Regions from separate parts of the Sporosarcina sp. FSL K6-6792 genome, predicted to be linked through region 2. Evidence: riboswitches for the same ligand, from Rfam matches in the RefSeq annotation. Region 2 holds a riboswitch; each other region holds the start of a gene.
The links. A riboswitch is a leader RNA that binds a small molecule or an ion and turns the genes downstream of it on or off. The one in region 2 is predicted to bind S-adenosylmethionine.
Positions count from the first base shown of each region.

Region 1 (5,365 bases), 450 kb from region 2:
AGCCCATCGGTAATACCACGTTTCTCCCGTTGTTCTTTAGGCATGGCGGCATGGGACATCGTTGCAGGATAGGAGAGAATTGATTCAACTCCGCCTAGACTTACTGCGAAAACGGGTATCCGAACGTTTTCAACAAAGGCCTTTGCTGCATCTCTGTTTGGCAAACGGAAAGATAAGACAGCGCCTGGACTTGTCGATTGTTTCGCGTGGATTGCGTGTCTTGGATGACTTGCCAACCCTGGATAAAACACTTCCTCTACTAACGGGTGGTCGTTCAAGTACGAGGCTATTTTACGTGCCGATTCAGATGACTGTGTTAAACGGGCACCTAATGTTTTGATTCCTTGAATTAATGCGTAAGAATCTTGTGCGCCTAGAATAGAGCCGAAAGAGTTTTGAATGAATGCCAATCGATTGCCAAGTTCTTCACCCTTTGTAACCGCTAGCCCAGCAATGATATCGCTATGCCCCGATAAAAACTTGGTAGCACTATGAACAACGATATCAACTCCAAGATCTAGTGGACGCTGGTAAAGTGGCGACATGAATGTGTTGTCGAGAAACGTCAGACAGTCATTCAATTTTGCAAGGTCAACTATCGCTTCAATATCTGTAATGCCCAAACGCGGGTTGGATGGTGTTTCAATATAGATCACTTTTGTATTTGGACGGATTGCACGTGCGGTTTCATCTACATTCGCTAGATCTACAAAAGTATGGTCGATACCGAATTTCGGTAATACCTCGGTTACGAATCGGTATGTGCCACCGTAGACATCTTCGGTAACCACGATATGGTCACCCGAAGAAAGGAGCATAAATGTAGCCGAGATGGCAGCCATTCCGGAAGCGAAGGCCAATCCGCGCGAACCGCCTTCTAGTGAGGCAATCGTTTTTTCCAACGCATCCCTCGTTGGATTGCCCGAACGGCTATAATCATACGGCCCGAATGCATCGAAGCTTTCCTGATGGAACGTTGAAGATAAGTAGATAGGAACGTTGACAGCACCTGTTTTTTGTTCGTAATCTCCGCGGGTCGAAGCATGGATAATAGTCGTTTCCAACCGTTCTTTATTCAAACTCATCGTTGTAGCACCCCGCTATTCAAAGTTGCAAACACTTGCTTCAAATCTGCGATCAAATCGTCAGCTTCCTCGACTCCGACAGAGAAACGTAAAAGTCGGTCGCAGACGCCACGTCGTATTCGTTCTTCACGAGGAATATCGGCATGTGTTTGCGTTGCTGGATAAGTAATGAAACTTTCCACTCCGCCTAGACTTTCCGCAAATGTAATGAGCTGCAGATTTTCAAGGAATGGCCCGACCAATTCACTATCGTTCAGCCGAAATGATAGCATTCCGCCTTTCCCTGGATAGAGAACGTCCGTAACAAGTGGTTCATCTTTCAAATAATTGACGATTATTTTCGCGTTTTCATCATGCTGTTTCATTCTTAAATGCAGTGTTTTCAGCCCTCTGATGATTAGCCAAGAATCGGAAGGGGAGAGGACTGCACCGATAGCATTATGGTTGGCGGCAAGTTGTTCGCAAATTTTTTCACCTTTTGCAACGACAAGTCCCGCGAGGACATCGTTATGTCCACCGATATATTTCGTTGCGCTGTGCATGACAATGTCAGCGCCGAGTTCAATCGGTCTCTGAAAATAAGGCGTTAAAAATGTATTGTCGACAATCAACAGTAAATCATGCTTTTGAGCCAGTTCTGCATACTGCCGAATATCAAATTCTTGCATGAGTGGATTGGTCGGTGTTTCTATGAAGAGCGCTTTTGTCTTCGAAGTGATCAACTTTTCGGTCTCGTTCACATCGGCGAAACTCGTATACGTTGTACCGATTGAATAAACGTCGGAATACTGTTCGAGCAAGCGATATGTGCCACCATAAATATCTTCTGGAACAATCAATTCATCTCCAGGACGGAACAGCGTTAAGATAAGCTGAATCGCCGCCATACCAGAACTGCATGCATACCCTGCATCACCGCTCTCTAAGTTTGCAATTCCATCTTCCAATATGGAGCGGGTTGGATTTTTTGTCCGTGTGTAGTCGTAGCCAGTCGATTGACCGAGCCCCTTATGTTTGTACGCAGTTGATAAATAAATCGGAGGGTTGACAGCGCCCGTCTTCGGATCACTGTTGTTGCCTAATTGGACTAGGATTGTATTCAAACTTTGTTTTGTCATTGTAGTCACCCTTTTCTTTTAGATTACAAAAGGGGACCCTCTATAAGAAGAGGGTCCCCGAAATATCGTAGACTATCTTCTTATCTTCTAGGGAAATGAACACCTAAAGGAATTAGCACCGTACCTGAACAGGCTGGTTGCTGAGACGTCATAGGGCCAATCCCTCGGTCTCTCTTGATAAGAATCAAATTATGGAATTATGTGAAAAGAACAATTTCAATAACTTTATCATGACATAGAAAATAAAACAAGAGCGAATTATTAAAATCTGTCTTTCAGCAGCTGCATCCGTTGATTGAATAGACTTGGATATGATAAAAAGCCAAGCAATACACTTGTCACTGCAGCGGTCGTCAATAATAGGAATATGATGAGCAATTGGAACTGAACCGCTTGGATGGGGTCCGCACCTGCGATGATTTGACCACTCATCATACCTGGAAGTTGAACCAAGCCCATTGTCTTCTGACTTTCGATTGTCGGGATCATGCTTGCCTTGATTGCGTTGATGAGTTGTCTATGAATGGCCTGTTTTGGCGTTCCACCGAGAGAAAGGATGAGTTCGGTTTCATCACGATGCGTTTCAATCTCAGCTGTGAACCGGTTAAGGAATAGGATTGATAGCACCATTGAGTTGCCAATCACCATGCCGCTAATTGAAATGATGTATTGTGCGGTTGGCGGTACGATTTGAAAGCCTAGTAGAATACTCTGGGTTAGTACTTCTACAAAAAGTAATGTGACCGCTATTTTCCAAGTGATTCCTTTGATTGCTTTTCCTTTCTTACGGGTGTTTTGTGTTGCCGCTGCAATCATTAATGTAACCATTAACAAAATGTACAATATGTTTTCAGAATCGAAGACAAATTTAAGAATATAGCCGACCATAAGCAATTGGATAATGGACCGAATTGTCGCAATGATTGTGTCTTTTTCCAAATCTAAACGTAGAGTCTTTGATAGTAGTAAGGGGATGATTACAAATATAAGTGTAATGGATAACGTAAGATAACTCATTCTACGCCTCCTTGCACAAACTGCTTCACAAATTCATTTGTTGGTGATTTCAATAAGTCACTTTCGCCAGTTTCAATGACTTGACCATTCATTAGAACCCAAGTGTAATCTCCAATTGATAAGGCTTGTTCTAAATTATGTGTTATCCAGATGATGGTTGTGCCATACACCCGGTTAATTTTGACGATTAATTCTTCGATTTCATGTAAAGATGTTCGGTCTAAGGCGGATGTGATTTCATCCAGTAATAGGATTTCAGAGCGGTTGATTAGTGTGCGAGCAATGGATACTTTTTGACGCTGTCCACCGGATAATTCATTGGTTTTACGATGTAAAAATTGCACATCTAATCCGACGTCTTCTAGAATTTTAATGGCATCCTGTTCAGGCAATTTTTTACCTTGAAGTTCCATAGGGAGAGCTAAGTTATGATAGACGGTGCCTTTAATCATTGGTGCGCTTTGAAGTGCGATCCCGACATGGCGGCGTAGTTCAACGGGTTCATATGTAGAAATGAGTTTATCGTGAATGAAAATATCTCCTGAAGTAGATGAAATCAGCCCGTTACATAATTTAAGCAATGTTGTTTTTCCTGCTCCAGAAGGGCCGACGAGCGTTGTGATTTTCCCTTCCGGAAAGGAGCCCGTAATATTTTTTAAAATATGTACTTCACCAATGGAATAATTGACGTCATGAAAATGTAGGGCGGGTTTATAAAAATTGGACATTACATTCTCTCCTACCAGTTTCTTATTTATAATAATTCTAATCTGGGTAGTTTTGTCATGCAAGGAAAATCTATTGCAATTCCAAAAAATGTTTGTTATTATATCGTTAATCGATATAGCGATAAGCGATATAGTGAGAAGGTGAAAGAATGATAAAACAGCCAGAAAGTTTTTTACCATTGTCGCAGGCAACATATTATATTTTACTGTCCTTAAGGGAAATACGTCATGGATATGCCATTATGCAGGACGTAGAAAAAATAAGTCGGGGGGAAGTTACAATGGGTCCCGGTACATTATATGGAGCACTAGGAAAATTAGAAAAGCAGAAAATCATTCAAAAAGTAGACATAGATGATGCAGAACGCCGCAAGTATAATCAGCTGACACCCTTAGGTAAAGAAGTGCTTCAGCTTGAGTTTAAGAGGCTTGAATCACTTGTGAAAAACGCCAGGAGCATCATAAAAGAAATGGAGGGCGAAGAAGATGACTGTTAAAAGGTTCAAGATTTTTCTTGCTTCGAGTGTTGATAAAGAAGAGCAGTGGCTGACGGATATGTCACGCCAAGGATTTCATTTTAAAAAGTATGGATTATTTACCTATACCTTCGATGAAAATCCTAATGTATCATATGTCTATCAAATTGATTTCCGGGATGCGAATGAAGAGTATATGCAACTATGTAAAGATGCCGGTTGGCAATATGTAGACAGCGCTCTAAAGCAATTTCATTATTTTCGTACAGAAGCAAATGAGTCAGGGGTAAAAAAGATTTATTCCGATGGTGAGTCAGTAAAAGAAACGTTTCAGCGGATGATGAAATTTTATCTGGTATTCTTTATAATCTTGTTAACATCGCAAATTGGATTGTTTTTGACGTGGAAAGGTCAGTTGTCTCAAATAATTCTGACGGTTATCATTATGCTTGTTATTCTTTTATACTTTTACATTTTTATTTCCTTGAAGAGAAAAATTGATTTTTATTGACTAATAAATGACGCTTATTCTAGCAAGTACTATTTGAAATTCATTCATCAATCGTCATTACAACCTTGATTGTAACCGCTGCTTTAGCAATATTCTTTCTATATATATAATTGGATTATCGAATGAAGATAAACCCCCTAGGTAAATAAAGCGAGATGATTTAATGAAGAAGTGGAGGGCAAACAATTTAAGTTTGCCCTTCTATTTTATCTCCAAGGGGAGGTGATTGAATAACCAATCATGAAATTGCTTGATCTTAGTAAAGAAAACGCCACAAGTAAAACGTCGCATAGGATTCCCAGTTCACCCATGGTTCAGCCAACTTCAAAATTTCTTCTTTCGTCGGTTTTTCTTCTGCTCCTGTTACTTGTTTGATGGCGTTATGAAGTCCGACGTCAGCAATTGGAAATGCGTTTGGGAAACGCAAACA
Region 1 is NZ_JBBOSA010000001.1:2,444,837-2,450,201, reverse strand. It holds gene metC (cystathionine beta-lyase) at 1-1,085, opposite strand, end outside; gene MKZ26_RS11915 (methionine biosynthesis PLP-dependent protein) at 1,082-2,203, opposite strand; SAM riboswitch class I at 2,281-2,387, opposite strand; gene MKZ26_RS11910 (ABC transporter permease) at 2,465-3,220, opposite strand; gene MKZ26_RS11905 (ABC transporter ATP-binding protein) at 3,217-3,948, opposite strand; gene MKZ26_RS11900 (PadR family transcriptional regulator) at 4,098-4,445, shown strand; gene MKZ26_RS11895 (DUF2812 domain-containing protein) at 4,435-4,935, shown strand; gene MKZ26_RS11890 (DNA-3-methyladenine glycosylase family protein) at 5,192-5,365, opposite strand, start outside.
Region 1: linked by a shared signal. The riboswitch ahead of MKZ26_RS11915 (methionine biosynthesis PLP-dependent protein) and the one ahead of MKZ26_RS14180 (cyclase family protein) in region 2 are both predicted to bind S-adenosylmethionine.

Region 2 (5,365 bases):
CACGTCGATTGGTAATTTCCGCGACATAGGTGTGTTGTTACGAAAAGATCTTCAGGTTTATCTTCCAAAACACCATTAATGACGCGTAGTGCCAAGTCGATTAGTTGTTCTCTTGAATAGGCTCCGTCGTTAAATGGGATATTCGGTGCAGAAAGCCCCGCAATATAAACATCATCCAACTGCAAGTAGCGTACACCAGCTTCGTAAAATGCTTTCAAAGCATCTTTGTATGCTTGAATAACATCATTGGCAAATTCTTCAATGTCAGGGTAAATCGTTTCATCACGAATTCCGATATTAAAGAGCTGATTCGGACTTGGAATCGTTTGTTTCGCAACGGCACGGCCGCCTACGATTTCATTAAACTCAACAAAGTCTTGAATGAATGGATGATTAGGGTCAAACGAAATCTTGCCTGTGTTTCGAACGTTATATCGTTCTGTTTCAATACCATCAAATACGTAGCCAGTCTCTGGCACATATCCTTCAATTCCGTTCAAATGCTCCAAGAAGTCTAAATGCCACCACGTACGTCTAAATTCACCGTCTGTTACAAGTTCCAAACCAACTTCAATTTGCTTATCAACAACCCGTTTAATTTCCTGTGTTTCTACTTCTCGTAATTGTTGTGCAGTAACTACGCCTTCTTTGAAGTCTTTGCGCGCTTTATGCAAATTATCTGGTCGTAGTAAACTTCCAACATGATCTGCTCTGAATGGTGCTTGCGTTAGTGTTGTCGATTGATTTGTCATGGTATATTCCTTCTTTCTGTTTTAGGAGTAAATTACGGTTTTATTAGGTCAGGAGTGCAAATGAGCAGATCCTCTTTCTTTTCTTATGGCTAGTACGCGAATGAGCGGATTCTCTTGTTTTCTTACGATAGGAACGCAAATGAGCGGGCCCTTTTTCTTTTCTTACGGTAGGATCGCGAATGAGCGTACTGGGAATCCCGATGCTTTTTCCGGCTTCGGAACGATGTTAAAAATGACCGCGCCTTTTGAGGGCACTTTATCTAAGTTTGTTAATAGCTCGATTTGGTAGGTATCTTGTTCAAGAACATAATATTCGCCTAACAGAGATTGGTTCTTTTGAAAATCAATGGCTGAATCCGTATCGAAAGTTTCATGACCGACAGCCTTTACTTTTCTTTCATCAAATAAAAACTTCAAAGCAGCAAGGCCCCAACCCGGTATACGATTATTCCCATCGGCATCTTTATTGCAAAATGCCTCATTATCCGGCCAGCGTTTGCCCCAATCTGTGCGTAATGCCACAAATGTACCAGCCTCAATTTGCCCGTGCTGAGCTTCAAACTTCAGAATGTCTTCGACAGTTAATGTAAAATCATGGTTTGCATCAGATTCTTTCGATTTATCGATGACCACCAGCGGTAATACCAATTCTTTCAAACCCAATTCATCCAAGTATCTTGTATCACGAACGAAGTGAATTGGTGCATCAATATGTGTGCCGTACTGTCCCGCAAATTTAAAGCTCTGTGCGAAAAATCCATCATCGTGATCAAATAATGTTGTAAACTCTGCTGCATCAAATGCTGAAAAACGGGGTGAGTCAGGCCCGAAAGTATGTGTTAAATCGACCCATTCTTTCTTTTTTAATAAAGCAATTGCATTGATTAATTCATTTGACACAATAAGTCTCCCTTCATTTTTTGAAGGTAACTTTAATCTCCAGAAAGAACAAAATCAAAGGGCGGTCGGAGCCTAGACGAAATAAAAAACCTCTTCTAAATTTCAAGAAGAGGTTTTGGCGAATTCGCTATTTGCTCTTCTCATCTCCAAGCAGTAAGCATTACACTTACGCTTCTGGAATTAGCACAGTACTTTTACAAGTCTGTTGCTGAGGTATCATCGGGCCAGTCCCTACACCTCTCTGGATAAGAAAGTTACGTATTTAGTTGTTAATTAGTACAATACAGTCTTCCGAATAGATTGTCAATACACAAAACATGAATTATTTAGATTATACTAGTTTTTACAATGAAACATTTTATGTAAAAAGTAGAAATGGCATTGAAATGATACACGACACAATGTAAAAAACCCACAACTTGCGTGGGCTTTTCCATAACAAATTATTTAATGTTTCATCTCACTCCGCAATTTCCGATGTTCACGGCGTGCGGGGCCTGTTTCAAATAGACTCTTTTCAGCTTCTGTTTCCGGATAAATACCCGGCACAGGAGTAGGCTTATTATTTTCATCCATGGCAACCATCGTTAGGAAGGATTCGGTTGTTAGTTTTGTTTCGCCTGTAAGCAGGTTCATTGAATGGACCGATACAAATACTTCCATCGATGTACGGCCAGTTGACGTGACAATTGCCTCAAGTTCAAGTACATCTCCAACACGCGCCGACGATACAAAATCGACTGAATCGATTGAAGCAGTTACAACCGCTGTTTTTGAATGTTTCATTGCCGTGATATCAGCGATTTCATCTATATACGCGAGAACTTTTCCACCGAAAATTGTCTGCAGATGATTGGTATCGGGCGGCAGTACTAGCTTCGTCTGGATTGTTCGTGATTGGCCCATTGGTCTTTTTTCTTGCATACGACAAACTCCTTTGTAGTAGAACATATTCAATTTGTGATAAAAGGAAACTTTTCCATCAATCATTCCGTATATATAGTATACACATACTGGGGGAAGATTAATGCTGAAATTTATTGATAAATACTATGAAAAAATCACCTGGTCGATTATATTACTTGGACTTATTTTATTCTTTGTAGCAAATGACTATCTATCACTCGTTTTATTTTTATATCTACTTATAAGAGCTTTAAAATCTAGGGATTCCATCCGTAAGACACTTCGGACAACGCCTCTGAGTACTATGGTTATTTATGTGCTCGGTATGATTGTACTTCTTATAGCGCTGGTTTTCATCATGCTTTATTCAGGGGATTTCATAAAGAAGTATAACATTCCAGTTTTCTTGCAATACATTTACATCGCTGTTGTCCTAGTCGGTTCGATGTTTCTCTATACCTGGTTGATGGATTTTTTAATAAAAAAATGGAGTAAAAAAAGGGTATCGAAGTGATGTAAAACTTCAAACCCAAAGAGGACACCCCTCATTGGAGTGTCCTCTTAAACTATTTCTGCCAACAACGCGTATACACGCTTCATCTCTTCCTGCATCGTCCACTGATCAACGGCAAGCCATCTACAATGGATTGCATTTCCTTCAAGCCTTGTCATACCAGCTTTTAAACCTTCTTCGACCCGCAATGTTTCTTGTATTGCGCGGACGTCGACATCTGTGGCTTTCGGCGATACGAGCCAGATTGAACCGATATACATTGCAGTTTCTAGTACACCGATATCACCAAGTGCCGTTTCTTTTGGTGAGAAATGCAGAGAGTCGAAAGCAATTAATTCATCCTCGACAAAAATTTTGAAATTCGTATGGAACGATTGATAATCAAATATCTCACCGCGCTTTTCACGTCCTGGGGCAACGATTTCACCCCATAATATGGTTGCATCGCGTGCGATTCGAAGTGTCGTGTCACCTCGGAATTTTGCATCTACAAACGGAATAATTACTTCTGGCATCCATTCAAGGCGTGCCCCTTCTCCGAGTTCGATGTTAATGGTCTGTACACAAGTGTCTCCGGTATACGATGGATAGATTTTTAAAGCAGACTGCTGAACCAACCTTACGCTACTATCTGGAGCAAGCTTCACTGTAATGTCATTTCGATCCCCGGCGACCATGCCTCCAGAGGACTCCATTATGTAGACAGTCGCTGTCGGGTTTTTCCCTTCGTACAGTTCACGACTCGCCTTCAATGGAGGCTGTTGGAAAACATGGGGCATCCGTGTGTAGCCTCTTCTTGGCTCAAATTCCAAGTCAAGTTTTCCGTGGTGGATGGCGCGAGACGGCTTAAGCATTTGAACCAGCGGATCCCGCACCTTCTAATAGCATATTGTGCTTGATCCAAGCAACGACTTGGTCAACATTTTTCTGTGTTCTTACATCTGTAAAAATGTATGGACGTCCGTTACGCATTTTTTTTGCGTCGCTATCCATTAGTTCAAGATCAACGCCAACGTATGGAGCAAGATCCGTTTTATTGATCAATAAAAGATCAGAACGCGTCAAAGCAGGTCCGCCTTTTCTCGGAATATCCTGACCTTCTGCAACGTCGATAACATAAATATAGCCGTCGACAAGCTCTGGGCTAAATGTAGCGGACAAGTTGTCTCCGCCGCTTTCCACGAAGATAATATCGAGGTCTTCAAAACGACTTTTCAGTTCATCAATTGCTGCGAAGTTCATAGATGCATCTTCGCGGATAGCCGTATGTGGGCAACCTCCCGTTTCAACGCCTAAAATGCGATCCGCTTCAAGTACACCGCTATTTATTAAAAATTGAGCGTCTTCACGCGTGTAAATATCGTTCGTAATGACCGCTACATTATATTCTTTGTGCATTGCACGTGTAAGTTGGTCGACGAGCGATGTTTTGCCCGATCCAACCGGTCCACCTATGCCAATACGTACTGGTTTCATTTATAAAAACTCCTTTCAATCCATCATGAAATAAATAATCTTGAGAACAAATACTCATGCTTCATAGAAGCAAGTTCAATACCTAACGCGTTATTACTAATATCGGCTTCTGTCAACGTAGCAACTAATTTAGCCGCTTCCGTCACATGTCCAATCAATTCATACGTTACTTGGACACCAGTTGTTTGACCGAATGGCACAGCACGGACCGCATTTTGGACGAGTCCGTTAAGCGATGCAAACAAATACGTCATGACCGCATGATGCGCACTGACGCCTGTCGTCGCACTGTAAATACCATAAAGAATGGCGTAATGACCTTTAATCTCTTTTGCATCAATACGGGCTTTCCAGTCCGCAAGGAAATCATCTGTTCCGAGTGGAGACACAGTTTTAATAAACTGCCTTCCAAGTTTCACACTTGCCTCACGTGATTCCTTCGCAAGTTTGATTGCCCCACATAATTGCTCCAAATAGAGAAGTCGCTCGATATCCTGTTCCTGAGCCGCAGCATACGCTTCTTGAATTAAAATCGCATCCCCACGCACCAGGTTTTGAAAAAGAAACGACGTACAATAAGCGACCAAATCCTCTTTCGTCCGGATCACATCTTCCTGAATATACGTCTCCATGCCATACGTCTGCGTAAAGGACCCAATCGGAAACGCGGAATCATGAATTTGAATTAATCGTAAAAGGGCAAGATCAGTGAGAGTGTCCTCGGTATTTGAATGGTTGTTTGAATCGTCTTTCAGTTGTTTCATATGCGACACCCACTTCATCTAGCAATTTATTCAACGTATGATCTGCACGCACG
Region 2 is NZ_JBBOSA010000001.1:2,895,067-2,900,431, forward strand. It holds gene MKZ26_RS14175 (5-methyltetrahydropteroyltriglutamate--homocysteine S-methyltransferase) at 1-752, opposite strand, end outside; gene MKZ26_RS14180 (cyclase family protein) at 915-1,652, opposite strand; SAM riboswitch class I at 1,790-1,904, opposite strand; gene MKZ26_RS14185 (acyl-CoA thioesterase) at 2,100-2,576, opposite strand; gene MKZ26_RS14190 (hypothetical protein) at 2,680-3,072, shown strand; gene MKZ26_RS14195 (urease accessory protein UreD) at 3,120-3,851, opposite strand; gene ureG (urease accessory protein UreG) at 3,919-4,548, opposite strand; gene MKZ26_RS14205 (urease accessory protein UreF) at 4,572-5,312, opposite strand; gene MKZ26_RS14210 (urease accessory protein UreE) at 5,254-5,365, opposite strand, start outside.

Region 3 (5,365 bases), 1.3 Mb from region 2:
GCCGAGATTATAATGCGATTACTTTTTGATACTAATTATATTCAAGAAAGACACACGTTAGGTTGCAGATTTCATCGTAGATAATGAAAAGCTCTTTCTCACATAGACAATCTAGCGTAGGCGTGTCTTCGTGGTAGCCGGAGCGATAAGTGTGAAAGGGGTCTTCTTTCTGGCTTGTCGCGGGAGGCATCCACAAAGCGTCGAAGCGGTATTAGTGGAATCCTAAATCATTTCAAGTACAAGGGCTTTTTCAGTTGCCTCCCAAAAGCCCTTGTAAAGCGCATACACCGTATTCATTTGTTCAACATATATAGAAGATAAATATGACACAAACAATCACAATAAACTAGCTGGAAAGTACAAAGAAGGCATGGCTGGATCCATCATGTGATAAGTCCAAATGATATTCGCTCTTTTCAATGTTTCTAATGAACTAATAATATTTCATATCAAAAAAGCCAAGAATAGAAAACTCCTGGCTTTTTTGATATGAAATCCAAATCTAATTATTTTATCGTGAAAAAATATCGAGTTTTTCAATTCGTGCTACTGCTTCTTTTAAACGGTCTTCACTTTCCAATAAGCCAACACGTATATATCCTTCACCATACTTTCCGAAAGCATGGCCCGGTGCTACGGCAATGTCTGCTTTGTCTAATAGTAACTTGGTGAATGATTCGCTTGTATATCCTTCTGGTACAGGTAACCAAGCGAAGAAAGATGCAGCGGGCGCGATGACATCCCAACCGATTCGTTTACATTCGGAAATTAAGACATTCCGGCGGCTTTCGTAAAGTGAAACGAGCTCATCCACACAATCCTGGCTTCCCGATAATGCCTCTGTTGCTGCGCGCTGAATTGCTGGGAATATATCTATGAATAAATGATCCTGCAATAAGCTGATTGCTTCGATAATATCGGCATTACCGATGGCAAAACCGACCCGCCATCCCGCCATATTATACGTTTTTGACAATGTGTACATTTCAATTCCAACTTCTTTTGCACCTTCTGCTTGCAAGAAACTGACAGGTTTAGCACCGTCAAAACCGATTCCACCATAGGCAAAGTCATGCAAAATTGCAATATCATTGGCTTTTGCCAAAGCAATCGTTTCTTCAAAAAATGGAAGTGTGGCGGTTGCGCTTGTTGGGTTATTTGGATAGTTCAAATACATTAATTTTGCTTGCTTCTTTTGTTCATCGGAGAGAGCAGAGTAATCAGGTAAAAAATCGTTTTCTGCAAGTAATGGCATTAAATTGTATTTAATATTGGCTAAGCTTACACTCGATAAATAATCGGGATATCCCGGATCCGGCAATAAAAGTAATTCATCTTCGTTCATAATCGCGAGGGGTAACTCGACCAATCCCGGTTTTGTTCCAAATAGAATCGCTACTTCTGTTTTAGGATCAATATGAACATCGTATTCTCGTTTATAAAAGTCAGCAACAGCCTGTTTTAATTCGGCAGTCCCTCTGAATGGGGAGTATCCATGTGTTGTTGGATCTTCAACTGCTTCTTGGAGTGCTTTTATAATATGTGGAGGTGTCGGTTGATCGGGATTTCCACGCCCCAAGTTAATAACGTCGCGTCCTTCAGAAAGTGCTTCTTGTACGTTTCGAACAAGTGATGCGAAAAAGTGCGGTGGTAGGTTCTTGAGTCGATTTGATAGTGCCATGTAATAACCTCTCTTCTATGTAATCCAATCTTTAGTGTAAAAGAGTAAGATAGTATAAGTTTTTCACTTGGAGCAGTATCTAGACTCCAGCGCCTTACCCCTCGAGTCGCTTCGGTCCTTAAGTTAAAGGCAAAGAGCGCCTTTCTCTTGAGGCCCTCCAGCGCTTGTCGGGTCTACCAAGGCGCTTGCGCTTTTCTTGTTGTCTAGCTCCAGGCGCCAGCCGCTCTGAGGCCCAAAGGATGTGGGTCACCTAGCCATTGCCGCAGGACGCGGCGTACTTAGGCTAGGTTCCTTGAAAGCAATCCAGCTATGTGGCCAAAGAGCGCCACGTCGTGCCTGCAAGGAAGCAGGTATGCAGTCGTTGCGACAGGACGTCGCGCTCTTAGACTGCCTTCCCCTGGATCGACTTATGCCTGTCACGTCTAGACGGCGCCTTCCGCTTTTCTTATTGTCAGTATACATGGAATGAAATGAAAATGATAATAAATTGTTATATATCAGAACATATTATGTTGACAATCTTATTGAGACATACTAATATGAAACTTATCAATCAAAATAATTACATAATGGTACTTATCAAGAGAGACTGAGGGATAGGCCCGATGACGTCCAGCAACCCCTTGCGTAATGTAAGGAAGGTGCTAACTCCTACAGAGTGAATTTCATTCTGAAAGATGAGCTGAAACCTTTTTATTTTCGGTGCTTCTTTCATATATGAGAGAAGCATTTTTATATGGTCAGACATCTGAGATTTCGTACTTCTATTTATAGAAAGAGGAGAATTGCATGATTCAAATTCAAAACGTATCAAAAGTATACAAAACAAAAGAGAGAATCGTGACTGGTGTTGATAATGTCTCACTCGACATTAACACAGGAGAAATTTTCGGAATCGTAGGTTACTCAGGTGCAGGGAAGAGTTCTCTTATCCGTTGTCTAAATTTGTTGGAAAAACCAACGAGCGGAACGATCTTAGTAGATGGATTAAATTTGATGAAGTTACGGGGGAATAATCTCCGTCAGGCACGTCTGAAAATAGGAATGATTTTTCAACACTTTTATTTAATCAGCCAAAAGACAGTATATGAAAATATAGCATTTGCTTTACGGGCAGCCAAAACGCCTGCCGATAAAATTAACGCTCGGGTAACGGACTTACTAGAAATGGTTGGCCTCTCTGATAAACGGGATGTTTATCCTGCGCAGCTGAGTGGTGGCCAGAAGCAGCGGGTAGGTATTGCCCGAGCACTAGCGAATAATCCTTCAGTGTTACTGTGTGATGAAGCAACATCTGCATTAGATCCAAATACGACGCTATCTATTTTAAGGCTGTTGAAGAAAATAAATAAAGAATTGAAGATTACAATCGTTCTAATAACACATGAGATGAATGTCGTGAAAGAAATTTGTGATCGCATGGCAATTATGCAAGATGGAAAAGTGATTGAAGAAGGACAAGTATATGATATATTTTCAAATCCACAAGAAGAATTGACAAAGGAATTTATCAGTAGTGTTGTGTCATTTGATGTACCGGAAATGATTTTGAGCAAGTGTACGGGCAAACTGGTCAAGGTCATGTTTAAAGGTGATGTTGCAGGCGATGGAATTATCTCAGATACTGTGCAGAAATTTACTATACAAGGTAATTTCCTACACGGCTCCATTGAATATATTCAAGAAAGGCCACTCGGTACTTTCCTGATGGAACTAAAAGGCGAGGATGACGAAATAGAAAAGGCAATTGCCTATATGTCATCACGAGCTGCTCAAGTGGAGGTAATTGACAATGGGAATTGATTTACAACACGTTATAGAGTTAATGCCTGATATTACAAAAGCATTTGGTGAAACACTTTATATGATAAGTATTTCTCTCGTTATTGCACTTGTTATTGGGCTTCCGCTAGGGATTTTGCTGTTCACTACCGATAAAGGATTATTTTTAGAAAATCGGGCATTGAACTCAGTTATTGGCTTTATCGTCAATATGGTCCGTTCTGTGCCGTTTATTATTTTACTCGTCGCGTTAATCCCTTTAACGATTTTAATAGTAGGTACTCCGATTGGCCCTGGGGCTGCTAGTGTTTCATTATCTGCGGCAGCAATTCCTTTTTTCGCAAGAATTGTGGAGACTTCACTAAGGGAGATTGATAAAGGTGTTATCGAAGCTGCAATCGCTGTTGGTGCAACTCCGTGGATGATTATCAAAGATGTACTATTGCCTGAAGCAAAAACAAGTATTATTCAAGGCGTGACACTTACTGTAATTAGTTTAGTCGCCTATTCAGCAATGGCTGGTGTTGTTGGTGGTGGCGGAATCGGGGATTTAGCAATTCGATTCGGCTACTATCGTTACGACAATACAATAATGGTAGTGACCGTGGTGATATTAATACTATTTGTACAAGTAATTCAATTTGCAGGAGATCGGATTTCAAAAGTAATTGATAAACGATGATGGGGAGAGAGAAAATTATGAAAAAGTTTCTATTAGTTGTATTAGTACTTATAGTTGGAACCGCACTAGCTGCTTGTGGTGGCAAAGAAAAAGCTTCGGATGACAAATCTGTGAAAATTGGTGCAACCGCTGGACCATATAGTGATATGTTGAAAAAGGCGATTATTCCTGGACTTGAAGAAAAGGGATATAAAGTTGAACTAATTGAGTTTAGTGATTATATCCAGCCGAACAATGCACTGGCAAGTGGCGATATTGATGCAAACCTGTTCCAAAACACGACTTATTTAGAAAATGTCGTTAAAGAAACGGAAGCTGAATTATCACCACTTATTATCGTACCAACAGCTCCAATGGGCATTTATTCGAATAAATTCAAGACAATTGAAGCTATTGAAGATGGAGCAAAAGTTACCATTCCAAACGATCCAGTTAATGGAGCCCGCGCCCTTTTAGTGTTACAGGATGAAGGTCTAATTGAATTAGATCCAAATGCAGAAGTGCTAAAAGTATCTGAAAAAGATGTAACAGTGAATAAGAAGAACTTGGTGTTTCAGCCAATCGAAGCGGGTCAGCTTCCACGTTCAGTTGACGGTACTGATTTAGCGGCAGTTCCTGGAAACTTTGCGTTGGCTGCAAGTATGAATTTATTAGATGCACTAGCACTTGAGGACATGCTTGATATATACAGAAACGTAGTTGCTGTAAAAACAGAAAACATTGATAAGCAATTTGCTAAAGATATTATTGAAATAGTAGAATCAGCAGAATTTGAAAAAGTAATTGATTCAGATTTTGAAGGCTTTGGTAAACCAGCGTGGATGAAGTAAAATCTAATTAGCAACGTCAAAAAGCTGACGAGACCATTACGGTTTCGTCAGCTTTTTTGTTCTTTCTGCCTAGGAAATTATAAAATCTTGTACAGTGGATAACCTGCGAAAGCTGATATTTCACGTCTAGACTCCAGCGCCTCTGAACAGGCGCTTGCGCTTTTGTTTTATTGTGAAACGTTAGCCGTTTCGTTTGCCTCAATTTCTTCCGTCAACACAACTAGCTGATCAATCAAATCGCCGATATAAGCAATTGTGTCACGCAATGGTTTTTCAGTTGTAATATCGACACCTGCCATTTTTGACAGTTCAGCAGGGGATTTTGTGCCGCCAGCTTTCAATACTTCGAGCCATTCATCGACAGCAGGCTGACCTTCTTCAAGGACACGT
Region 3 is NZ_JBBOSA010000001.1:1,560,051-1,565,415, reverse strand. It holds gene MKZ26_RS07440 (pyridoxal phosphate-dependent aminotransferase) at 512-1,681, opposite strand; SAM riboswitch class I at 2,255-2,365, shown strand; gene MKZ26_RS07435 (methionine ABC transporter ATP-binding protein) at 2,471-3,484, shown strand; gene MKZ26_RS07430 (methionine ABC transporter permease) at 3,474-4,145, shown strand; gene MKZ26_RS07425 (MetQ/NlpA family ABC transporter substrate-binding protein) at 4,163-4,975, shown strand; gene pepF (oligoendopeptidase F) at 5,143-5,365, opposite strand, start outside.
Region 3: linked by a shared signal. The riboswitch ahead of MKZ26_RS07435 (methionine ABC transporter ATP-binding protein) and the one ahead of MKZ26_RS14180 (cyclase family protein) in region 2 are both predicted to bind S-adenosylmethionine.

Region 4 (5,365 bases), 950 kb from region 2:
CCGAAAATAGTAAAGGGTTATAGCGGTTTTCAAGCCCTGCTCGCTATCGTATTATGCAAGTCAATAATTAATCGACAGACGTGATTGTTTAATGAAGTAAAATTGCCGATCTCACTTTGACGTCCAGGTACCAATAGGCGCCCAGGTGTTTTTTCTGTTATAATGGCGAAAATGGAGGCGTTGCGGTATGGGATTAGTTTATTACGGTTATCCAAAGTGCGGGACATGCAGGAAAGCAAAAAAATGGCTTGAGACGAACAACTTGGACTTTCAGGAAGTGAACATAGCGGAAGCTCCTCCTTCAGTAGAAGAACTTGGCAAAATGATTGCGGCATCGGATTTGGAGTTGAAAAAGTTTTTCAACGTTAGTGGGACGAAATATAGAGAGCTAAACTTGAAAGACAAATTGCTCACAATGACAGATGAAGAGAAAATTAGCTTGCTGTCATCTGACGGTATGTTGATTAAGAGACCAATTGTCTTCGGTGATGGTAAGGTGACTGTCGGATTCAAGGAAGAAGAGTTCGACAAAGTATGGACTAACTGATTTCCTATCTTGTCTTTATTCGAGAAATATGACAGAATTGAAGAGAATGAAACTATTTATTTGGAGGGATACGGAATGAGCACACCAAAAGATCTGCGTTATTCTGAAGAGCATGAATGGGTAAAAGACGAAGGTGGTAACTACCGCATTGGTATTACTCACTTTGCACAATCTGAACTAGGCGATATCGTATTCGTTGAACTTCCATCTGTCGGAGATGACATCAAAGCGGACGAGCCTTTCGGAAGCGTTGAATCTGTTAAGACAGTATCAGAACTTTATGCACCAATCAGCGGAAAAGTAATTGAAGTGAATGAAGGACTTGAAGACAGCCCTGAATTTGTCAATGAATCACCGTATGAAAATGCATGGATGATCGTTGTTGAACCTTCAAATGTTTCTGAACTGGATGAACTTATGTCAGCTGAAGCGTATGAAAAAATGACTGTCGGAGAATAACTAAGACAAGGCGCCGGTACTTTTCCGGCGTTTTTTGCATCTTTATATAAAAAAGAGCGAAGGAGGGGCTTCTTGTGTCGGATGAAAGAGTAATTATCGTCGAGGGCGGTTCGGATAAGAAACGTTTGGCACGAATACTTGTTGAGCCTGTCGAAATTATTTGTACGAACGGCACAGTAAGTCCTTATCGGCTTGAAGAATTGCTTGCACCTTACGAAGAACATGAACTATTTGTCTTCGTTGATGCGGATGAAGATGGAGAAAAGACCCGTGTTTTATTCAAAAGAGAGTTCCCGGCAGCAATCCATTTGTACACAGAAAAGGTTTATCGGGAAGTGGAGACGACCCCATACAAAGTGTTGGCTACAATACTACAAGGTGCGGATTTTAAAATCCGACCGGAATTTCTAATTTAAAGGATGTAGAATTAATGGAAACTTGGACACGCGAACAATGGGAGATGGCTTTGAAAGAGTCTTCAGTGGCAGCGTTTTATTTATATACACCAATGTGTGGAACTTGTGCAGTCGCATCTAAAATGATGGACGTTATTACCGTCATGAGACCGGGAATACCAATCGGGAAAGCGGATTTGAATTACGTACAAAATATTGCAATTGACTATGAAATCGAAAGCGTTCCTTGCCTTCTTATACAAAAGGATGGCGTTTTAACCCATAAAATTTATGCATTTCAATCAGTACCGTATCTACTTGAAGAAATAGATTGACAATAGATATGGAACTTTGATATACTTCGTCTTAACATTCAATTGAATAGGTCACTCTTATTAAGAGAGGTGGAGGGATAGTGCCCTGCGAAGCCCGGCAACCGTCACGTAAGTGAAATGGTGCCAAGTCACACAAAGCATACGCTTTGAAAGATGAGAGATTGGACAACGTTTATTTTCGATAACGTCAAGCCTTTCTGCCCGTCTGCAGGAAGGCTTTTTTGTATTGAAAAGCGGAAGGCGCCGCTCAGCTCCGACAGGCACAAGTCAGATTGCGAAGGGGGCATACCTAAGCCACCACAGCGAACTGCCTTGTGACCCGAGGGGGGGCGCCTGAAGCTAAACAAAATTAGTAACAAAACAATTTTTCTGAGGTGAAAAAAATGATTTATTTAACGGATATAAATAAACGATACGGTGAAGGGCCAGGCAGTATTTCAGCAGTCGAAAATGTATCGCTTGAAATTACTGACGGTGAGATTTTTGGAGTCATCGGCTATAGTGGGGCAGGAAAAAGTACGTTGATTCGACTACTGAACGGTCTTGAAATGCCAACGTCAGGTAGTGTTAAAATAGGAAGTCTAGAAATATCAGCAATTAAAGGTAAAGAGCTAAGGGAAGCACGACAAAAAGTGAGTATGATTTTCCAACACTTTAACTTACTGTGGTCTAGAACAGTGAAGGAGAATATCGCTTTCCCTCTTGAAATCGCGGGTGTACGAAAAGCCGAGCGTGATAAGAAAGTGGCGGAACTGATTGAATTAGTTGGTTTGGCTGGTCGTGAAAATGCATATCCATCCGAATTGTCTGGAGGTCAGAAACAGCGCGTAGGGATTGCTCGTGCGCTTGCAAACGACCCTGAAGTCCTTCTTTGTGACGAAGCGACTTCAGCCCTTGATCCAGAAACAACGGATTCAATACTAGACCTTCTAACAGGAATTAATGAACGACTTGGACTGACAATTGTGCTTATCACACATGAAATGCACGTTATCCGGAAAATTTGCCACAGAGTTGCAGTTATGGAGGCAGGGAAAGTTGTTGAGTTGGGAGATGTCCTGGATGTGTTCCAATCACCGAAGGAACCGATCACAAAGCGGTTTGTCTCTCAAGTGACGGAACCCGTGGAGGCGAAGCAGGCAATGGCGCATATTAAGGAAGAATTTCCTGCCGGCACGCTTATCAAGCTTGTATTTGTAGGGGAGCGGACAGAACAACCTGTGCTCGCAAGTCTTATTCGGAAATTCACTGTCGATGTGAATATCGTGCAGGGAAACATATCCCATACACATGGCGGGGCATACGGCACACTGATACTTCAGCTGCTTGGAGATTCCTCAATCATTGAGGAAGCAATTCAATACCTCAATGAAAATGATGTTCAGACGGAGGTGATCGGTAATGACTGAAAACCTTTTTCCGAATGTCGACTGGACTAAAATGTGGGAAGCAACAGTGGAAACACTCTATATGACTGCGGTTTCTACATTGTTCACTTTAGTTATTGGGTTAGGACTTGGAATTTTACTCTTCCTATCTAGTCCCGGTCAACTTTGGTCGAATAAGTTGGTCAATATTATATCAGGAGCATTCGTCAATATTTTTAGATCCATTCCGTTTATCATATTAATCATTTTACTTATTCCGTTTACGAAATTTCTTCTTGGTACAATCCGCGGACCGGATGCAGCGATGCCGGCACTTATTATTGGGGCGGCTCCGTTTTATGCAAGAATGGTGTTGATTGCATTACAGGAAATTGATAAAGGTGTAATTGAAGCTTCGAAGTCAATGGGAGCGAAAACGAGAACGATTATTTTTAAAGTTCTTATACCGGAATCGATGCCTGCACTTATTTCAGGAATTACTGTAACAGCGATTGCACTCGTCGGGTACACTGCTATGGCTGGGATTATCGGAGCAGGTGGACTTGGGACTCTTGCATACTTAGATGGATTCCAGCGTAGCCGGGAAGACGTTACACTTGCTGCAACCATCCTTATTTTAATTATCGTTTTCATCATTCAATTCATCGGGGATTTTGCGGTGAGGAAATTCGACAAGAGATAATATTAGTACAGTAATATCAGGCCTAGCCTGTAAATTATATAAAAACATAGAAAAAGGGGAGAAAAAATCATGAAAAAGCTTTTAGGGGGAATAGTATTAGCAGTACTTGTATTGGCATTGGTAGCTTGCGGAGCGAAAAATGACAGCGATGATAAAAGTACAAGTGGGGAAGACAAAGCTGACAAAGAAACTGTTGAAGAAACGGAAATTGTCATTGGTGCATCTAACACACCGCACGCAATCATTTTAGAAAAGGCAGCACCGATATTGAAAGAAAAAGGAATCGAACTTGTCATTGAAACATACCAAGACTATATTTTGCCAAATAAAGATCTTGAATCAGGCGAATTGGATGCGAACTTCTTCCAGCACATTCCTTATTTAGATCAACAAGTAATTGACCACGGTTATAAGTTTGCGAATGCAGGAGCTATCCATATCGAACCGATGGCTGTTTACTCGACGAAATATAAATCAATTGATGAACTTCCAGACGGTGCAGTTATTATTTTTAGTAACTCAGTAGCTGAACATGGCCGTGTCCTTTCTTTGTTAGAGTCAGCTGGGTTAATCAAATTGGCTGACGGAGTAGATAAAGTAACAGCTGAAGTGAAAGACATTGTTGACAACCCTAAAAATCTGGAATTTGATGCGAATTACGAACCATCACTTTTACCACAATTGTATAAAAATGATGAAGGCGATGCAGTTGTTATCAACGCAAACTATGCAATCGATGCAGGTTTGAATCCACTTGACGATTCTATCGCGATTGAAGAGACAGAGTCGCCATATGCAAACATCATCACAGTAAGAGAAGGCGATGAAAATACTGAAGCAATTAAGACTTTGGTTGACGTGTTGAAATCGAAAGAAATCCAAGACTTCATTCTCGAAGAGTGGGGCGGCGACGTCATTCCTGTAAAGTGATTTGATGATGAAAGTGGACAACTATCTTTACCCATCACCTAGATTGTCATCTTAGAAAAAAGGGAGATTATGAAATGAAGAAATTTCTAACAGGTGTTTTATTAGCAGTACTGATACTCGCGCTTGCAGCTTGCGGAACAAAAAACACTAGCGGCAGCAATAATGTAGGCGAAAAAGAAACAACTAAGATTGTTGTTGGAGCTTCCAATACACCGCATTCGATCATTCTAGAACAAGCAAAACCATTGTTGAAGGAAAAAGGTTATGACCTTCAAATCGAAACATATCAAGACTATGTGTTGCCGAATAAAGATCTTGAATCCAGTGAACTCGATGCAAACTACTTTCAGCATATTCCTTATCTCGAATTACAAATTGAAGATGCGGGATATGACTTTGTAAATGCAGGCGGCATCCATATTGAGCCAATCGGCGTTTATTCGAAAAAGTATAAATCACTTGATGAACTTCCAGACGGTGCGACGATTTTAATGAGTAGCTCTATTTCAGATCACGGACGAGTGCTTGCGATGCTTGAATCAAAAGGGCTTATCAAACTTGACGAAAGTATAGATAAAACAGCTGCTGAACTGAAAGATATTGTTGAAAACCCTAAAAACATCAAATTT
Region 4 is NZ_JBBOSA010000001.1:1,946,811-1,952,175, reverse strand. It holds gene MKZ26_RS09425 (arsenate reductase family protein) at 188-547, shown strand; gene gcvH (glycine cleavage system protein GcvH) at 623-1,006, shown strand; gene MKZ26_RS09415 (toprim domain-containing protein) at 1,081-1,422, shown strand; gene MKZ26_RS09410 (thioredoxin family protein) at 1,437-1,736, shown strand; SAM riboswitch class I at 1,791-1,896, shown strand; gene MKZ26_RS09405 (methionine ABC transporter ATP-binding protein) at 2,120-3,145, shown strand; gene MKZ26_RS09400 (methionine ABC transporter permease) at 3,138-3,806, shown strand; gene MKZ26_RS09395 (MetQ/NlpA family ABC transporter substrate-binding protein) at 3,876-4,736, shown strand; gene MKZ26_RS09390 (MetQ/NlpA family ABC transporter substrate-binding protein) at 4,811-5,365, shown strand, end outside.
Region 4: linked by a shared signal. The riboswitch ahead of MKZ26_RS09405 (methionine ABC transporter ATP-binding protein) and the one ahead of MKZ26_RS14180 (cyclase family protein) in region 2 are both predicted to bind S-adenosylmethionine.